Regions from separate parts of the Clostridium sp. JNZ X4-2 genome, predicted to be linked through region 2. Evidence: riboswitches for the same ligand, from Rfam matches in the RefSeq annotation. Region 2 holds a riboswitch; the other holds the start of a gene.

Region 1 (3,426 bases), 210 kb from region 2:
CTAACCTGTCGTTTATTATAAAAGGGATTTTATAATGAGTGGTGACTTTTTTGATTTTTAGGGCAATATTGTAAAATTCCTTTGAAGAAATGTCTTTTTCCCTTAGCTGTACCAGAGTGACACCTCCTAAAATTGCATCTTCTACAGCCTTGGGCAAGTTATCTTCTTTTAACAGGCTTCTGTCTGTAGCAAGATATAGACTATAATCTATTTCCATGTTATTTTTGCACCTTCTTTTAATTTTTTCTCACTTAATTCATATATGCAGTCTATGAGTTTAATTCTGAAGCTTCCAGGGGCAGCGGCTATTTTAAAAGCTTCTTCCCCGGCTATATTCATTGAAAGTATGGCACTTACAGTAGCTGTAAATTTATTTTCAGAAGCTCCGCAGGCAGCTCCGCAAAGAGCACCTACCATACAGCCTGATCCAGTAACTTTAGTTAACATTTTTGTTCCGTTTTCAATTATGGCACTATTTTTACCATTTGTTATGAAATCTTTTCTACCAGTGGCAGCAACTATGCAGTTATATTTGCGAGATAAGGCTATGCAGCACTCCAAGGCTCCCTCTCCAGTGTCTAAAGAATCAACACCCTTTACTCTGGAAGATTGTCCTGCTAAAAATTTAATTTCTCCTATGTTGCCTTTTATAACATCAATTTTCCCAACCTGGAGTATTCTGTTTATAACTTGAATTTTCCTTGGTATAGCAGCACAAGCTACAGGATCCAATACTACAGGGATGTTATGGATTTTTGCAGAAGTACTGGCTAAAATTGTGGCCGCTTCCTGTTCCTTATCAAGAGTTCCTAAATTTATATATAGGGCAGATGATAATTTAACAAAATCAAAAACCTCATCATAAGATTCACACATAGCAGGTGAAGCACCATAAGATAAAAGAATATTTGCACAGTCGTTTATAGTGACGTAGTTGGTAATACAATGGACAAGAGGTACTTTATTTCTAACCTCTGATAATGTTTTTGCTACTCTGTCTAAATTTGAATTGTTCAATTTTTAACCCCCTTTAATTTTAATACATGAATTGCAATTTATATTTATTGAAAAGGTATGCCGGCTTTTTTATAAATTTCAACAAAATGTCCTACAGGACCAACGCCGCTGCCTATGGGAAATGAGTTTTCTATTGCTTTAGTTATATACTGCTTTGATAGATCTACCGCTCTGTCCATGGTATAGTCCTTAGCTAGATAGGAGGCTATAGCGGAAGATATGGTGCAGCCAGTTCCATGAGTATTTTTGGTATTTATTCTGTGACCTTTCAGAGTCAGTATTTTATTATTGTAGAGCAAAATATCATTGGCATCATTACATCTGTGGCCTCCCTTTACAAATACATTTTTTGCACCGGATTCTTTTATTTTAAAAGCAGCCTCCTCCATTTCACTTTCATTATTGATTTTTAATCCAGTTAGGATTTCTGCTTCCGGTATATTTGGAGTTACTATATCTGCAATATTTACCATATCTTTTATGGCTGTTTCAGCTTCTGGCTTTAGGAGAAAATATCCACTTTTTGATATCATTACTGGATCCAGTACTATATTTTTAGCCTTATATTCTATTAAGAGTTTTTTTATTACAGATATGGTTTTGCTATTGGAAGCCATTCCAATTTTTACTGCATCTACTTTAATATCATCAAATATAGACCTTATTTGAGCCTCTACAATTTCAGGACTTATATCAAGTACATCCTGTACTCCCACTGTATTTTGTGCTGTAACAGCAGTGATTACACTCATGCCGTATACACCAAGGGCACTCATGGTTTTTAAATCGGCTTGTATTCCAGCTCCGCCTGAACTGTCAGAGCCTGCAATTGTCAATACTTTTTTCATCTAAAACACCTCCGGATAAATATAAAAGGTGTATGCGGAAAAGCATACACCTAATAAAAATCTAAAATTATGTGAAATTGCTTCCCTACGCCAGTTCTGTCTGGATCAGGTTCAAAGGGTTAGAGAATATCTCTTCTCAGCTATATAGAGCACCCCCACAAACTATCTTATTTTAAATTTATTGTACTACAGTAATAAAAATTTGTAAATTAAATTAAATAAAAACTAAAAGATGTTGAAATAAATTTTATTTTTCTGAGGTTGGTTGTCCAGAATTTGAGGTTTTAGGGTTGACATTCTTTTTATTTAAACCAAGTATAAAGTAGAAAGCTAATAAAAGTATGAACCAGATACACCCTACAATAAGAGCAATCATAGTATCTTTGCTGAAAGCTAACATTACAATAACAAAAGCTAGAAAGGCGAGTACAATCCAGTTGAGATAAGGGTATCCGAACATTGGAAAATGTAACTTATTTACTTCCTCTGGAGTAAGTCTTTTTCTGAACTTCAATTGAACTATTAAGATTATTCCCCAAACCCAAATTGCACCAAGTGTAGCTACACTTGTAACATAAGTAAATACCTTTCCAGGGAATAAATAGTTAAGTACAACTCCAATTAAAAGAAAAAGTGCAGAAATTATGATACCATTAGTCGGAACATGACTTTTGCCTAATTTACCAAACATTTTTGGTGCTGTTCCCTGAAGGGAAAGATTATAGAGCATACGCCCTGTACTGAAAATACCACTGTTGCAGGAAGATAAAGCTGCAGTCAATACTACAAAGTTTATAATACCTGCTGCTGCTGATATACCCAGTTTACTAAAAGTTAAGACAAAAGGACTTCCAGTTGTGCCAAGAGTGTTCCATGGATAAAGGGACATTATTACAAAAAGTGCTCCTACATAAAATATAAGTATTCTCCAAAATACCTTGTTGATAGCCGATGGTATCGTTTTCTCCGGATTTTTTGCTTCTCCTGCTGTAACACCTATAAGTTCTGTGCCAAGGTAAGCAAACATAACCATTGTTACTGCAAGCATAGGTCCCCATCCACCTTTAGGGAAAAATCCTCCGTGTGACCATAGATTTGAAATACCAATAGGCTTTCCGCCGTTACCCAGGCCAAATATAATCATAAGCAGACCTAATACTATCATTGCAATAATTGTAACTACTTTAATAAGTGCAAACCAGAATTCAAATTCACCATAGGCCTTTACTGCAATTAGATTTACGCATGTCATTACAACAAGTGCTGCCAGTGCAGGTATCCACTGGGGCATGGTCGGAATCCAGAATTTAACGTATACACCTACAGCAGTAATTTCAGCCATACAGGTTACCACCCACATGAACCAGTATGTCCATCCAGTCATGTAACCCGCCAATGGTCCTATGAATTCGTTGGCATAGGCACTAAAGGATCCAGAAACAGGATAGGAAGTTGCCAGCTCACCTAAGGCCCTCATTATAACAAACATAGCAAAACCAGCTATAACATAGACGAATAGAATTGCCGGTCCAGCCGTTTGAATAGCAGTGGCAGATCCTAG
Region 2 (3,426 bases):
AACAAATTTATAGAGGAAATTCTAGATCCTCTTATAATTACAATGAAGGCAACTCCGGTTATGTCCATAATTATCATAGCTTTAATTTGGTTTACTTCATCCTATGTGGTTATTTTTACAGCTGTTCTCATATGTTTTCCAATAGTGTACACAAATGTAATTCAGGGAATAAAGTCTGTGGATGAAAAGCTAATTCAGATGGCAAATATATATAAGGTGAAGAAAAAATATTTATTAAAAGACATATATCTTCCCGGTATAAAAAATTATATTGTATCAGGTATACTCATGTGCCTTGGAATTGGATGGAAGGTTTCAGTTGCATCAGAAGTATTGAGTACACCCAATTATTCCATAGGATTGAATCTATTGAATTCTAAAACGACTCTTGAAACTCAGGAGCTGTTTGCATGGACTATTGTAGTTGTAATACTGAGTTTTATGTTTGAAAAGATATTTAAATATTATTTGGATGTAAAAAAGTGATTTGTAATATGAAAATTTGAATGGGTAAGTATAAAGGGAGGCAGCCTGTATGGAAAATAATGATAAGTACGAAGTCGTGATTAGAAATTTAAATAAGTCCTATGGGGAAATTCCTGTATTTACAAATTTAAATGTGAACTTTCTAAAAAACAAAATCACAGCGGTCCTGGGGCCTTCAGGCTGCGGTAAAACCACTCTTTTAAATATCATAAGCGGAATTGAAAAGGATTATAGCGGACAGGTTCATTTGGAGAGCAGCAGGCTATCTTATATTTTTCAGGAAGATAGATTGATTTCACATCTTACAGTGTACGAAAACATAGCCTTTGTATTGAAGTCAACAATGAGTAAAATTCAGGTGGATTTTACTGTGAATAGATTTTTAAGCATGGTGGAATTGTCAAATTGCAGGGATAAATTTCCCAGGGAATTAAGCGGTGGTATGAAGAGAAGAGTTGCACTTGCCAGGGCCTTTGCCTACAAAAGTGATTTGCTCTTAATGGATGAACCTTTTAAGGGTCTGGATGATAGACTGAAAGGTGACATAATAAAGAAATTTTTATCACTTTATAGGGAAAATAAAAGAACAATTATACTGGTGACCCATGATAAAAAAGAAGCAGATGAACTAGGCAATATAGTTTATTCACTGGAGTAAATGCAATGAGATATTGATTAATTTCAATTATTGTAGTACTATAATTGGTGTTTGTGTAATATATAAAATTAAATACGTCATATATCCCAGGGGGGCTGGTATTACCGGCTGAGAGTAAGGATTAAATCCTTAGACCCTATTTATACCTGATCTGGTTAATGCCAGCGTAGGAAGAGGCCACATGTAATTTAGCGAGTAAAGGTACAAACCTCTTCAGAAGGTTGTGCCTTTTTTTATGAAAATAATTGTGAACTGTGAACTGAAAAAGGGGGGAATTACATGAAGACATCTATGAAATTGTACGACAGTGTAAAGGACATATGGGATTCTTATTATCAGCATCCTTTCATAAAAGGAATAGCAGATGGAAGTTTGGAGATAGATAAATTCAAATTCTATATGATTCAAGATTATATATATCTTTTGGATTATGTAAAAATATATGCTCTTGGAGTGGTTAAATCCAATGAAGAAATTACTATGAGGGGCTTTTCCAAAATGGTGGATAATATATTAAATGGGGAAATGAATATACATAGGGCTTATATGAAGAGACTTGGCATTGGAAAAAAGGATATAGAGAATACCAGAGCTTCCATTGAAAATATTTCATATACAAATTATATGTTGTCAGTGTCCCAGATGGGTGATTTAATGGATTTGACGGCCTCACTTCTAGCTTGTATGTGGAGTTATTACTTAATTGGAAAAAAACTGAGCAAAATAGATGGTGCCGCCCAGCATGAATTTTATGGACAGTGGATAAGGGGATATGCATCAGAGGATTATGAAAGGGAAACACGGTGGACAATTGATCTGCTTGATCATATGACTGAAGATATATCCAGGGAAAAATTCAAGAGATTGAAAGAAATTTTTATAAATACCAGTAAATATGAAAGAATGTTTTGGGATATGTCATATAAAAAGGGGATGTAATTGTGCTGGAATTTAAAAATATAAGTTTTAAATATGATGAAGACCCTGATTTCATAATAAAAAATTTGAATTTTACTGTGAACAAAGGTGAATTTATAAGTATAGTAGGTCCCAGTGGGTGTGGGAAAAGCACTGTGTTCAGGCTTATCTGCAAATTGGAAAGACCTTTTGAGGGAGATATATTTTTAGAAAATAGAAATATCAATACCCTTAAAAAAGGATATATAGGATATATGCCTCAAAATGATCTTTTAATACCCTGGAGGACTATACTTCAAAACTCTTCACTGCCTCTTGAAATCAAGGGAGAGGATTTTAAAAAAGCCAGATATGAAGCTGAAAAAATACTTAAGGCCTTTGGACTTGAAAAATACAAGAATAAATACCCCAGGGATTTATCAGGAGGTATGCGTCAGAGGGTTTCTTTTACAAGAACTCTTCTTACAGGATCGGATATGCTTCTTTTAGATGAACCATTTAGTGCACTGGATGCAATAACAAGGCTTTCCATGCAGGAGTGGCTTTTAGATAAATGGTCAAATTTAAATAAAACGGTGTTGTTCATAACACATGATGTAGAAGAAGCACTTTTTTTATCAACAAAAATATTTATAACAGATGGAAGTCCCATAAGAAAATTTAAGGAAATAAAAGTGGATTTAAGTTATCCGCGTACAAGGGATATGCTTGACAGCCCTGATATGTTAGAAATAAAGAGTGAGCTTATAAATGAATTGAAAAAGGGGGTCAGGCTGTGAAAAAATACAGATCATCCATAATAATATGCCTGTTATTTTTTGCAGCCTGGGAGGGAATTGCCAGATATATAGATGCCATGTATATCCTTCCATCCCCTACGGCAATTGTAAAAAAAATATGGGAACTGAAAGATATTTTATTTTTGGTTCATCTGCCGGCAACTCTTCTTGTAACTTTTGAGGGACTTGGAATATCCATAATATTTGGGGTGCTTCTTGCTGCTGCCATGAATATCAGTGAAAAGGTGCAGAGAGCTCTTTATCCTATCGTAATTGTAACTCAGACAGTGCCCATAACTGCACTTGCACCTATATTTGTGCTGTGGTTTGGATATGGAATATGGAGTAAGGTATTGGTAACCATACTCATAACTTTTTTCCCTATAACAATAAATGTATATGACGGCCTTCGTTCCACTAGAAGGGATATGGAGGAACTTCTATTTACATATGGTGCCAGTAAAAAGGATATATTTATAAAATTGAAGTTTCCGGCAGCACTTCCTTATTTTTTTTCTGCTCTTAAAATAGCAGTTCCGCTGAGTGTGGTAGGTGCGGCTATAAGTGAATGGCTGGGAGCACAGG

The links. A riboswitch is a leader RNA that binds a small molecule or an ion and turns the genes downstream of it on or off. The one in region 2 is predicted to bind thiamine pyrophosphate.
Region 1: it holds a riboswitch for thiamine pyrophosphate, as region 2 does, so the genes downstream of both, thiD (bifunctional hydroxymethylpyrimidine kinase/phosphomethylpyrimidine kinase) here and tenA (thiaminase II) in region 2, are expected to answer to the same signal.

What each region holds. Positions count from the first base shown of each region.
Region 1 is NZ_CM142685.1:2,546,285-2,549,710, reverse strand. It holds gene thiE (thiamine phosphate synthase) at 1-217, opposite strand, end outside; gene thiM (hydroxyethylthiazole kinase) at 208-1,017, opposite strand; gene thiD (bifunctional hydroxymethylpyrimidine kinase/phosphomethylpyrimidine kinase) at 1,062-1,865, opposite strand; TPP riboswitch at 1,930-2,032, opposite strand; gene ACYUJ6_RS12250 (amino acid permease) at 2,113-3,426, opposite strand, start outside.
Region 2 is NZ_CM142685.1:2,335,054-2,338,479, reverse strand. It holds gene ACYUJ6_RS11210 (ABC transporter permease) at 1-486, shown strand, start outside; gene ACYUJ6_RS11205 (ABC transporter ATP-binding protein) at 536-1,144, shown strand; TPP riboswitch at 1,223-1,334, shown strand; gene tenA (thiaminase II) at 1,424-2,083, shown strand; gene ACYUJ6_RS11195 (ABC transporter ATP-binding protein) at 2,086-2,841, shown strand; gene ACYUJ6_RS11190 (ABC transporter permease) at 2,838-3,426, shown strand, end outside.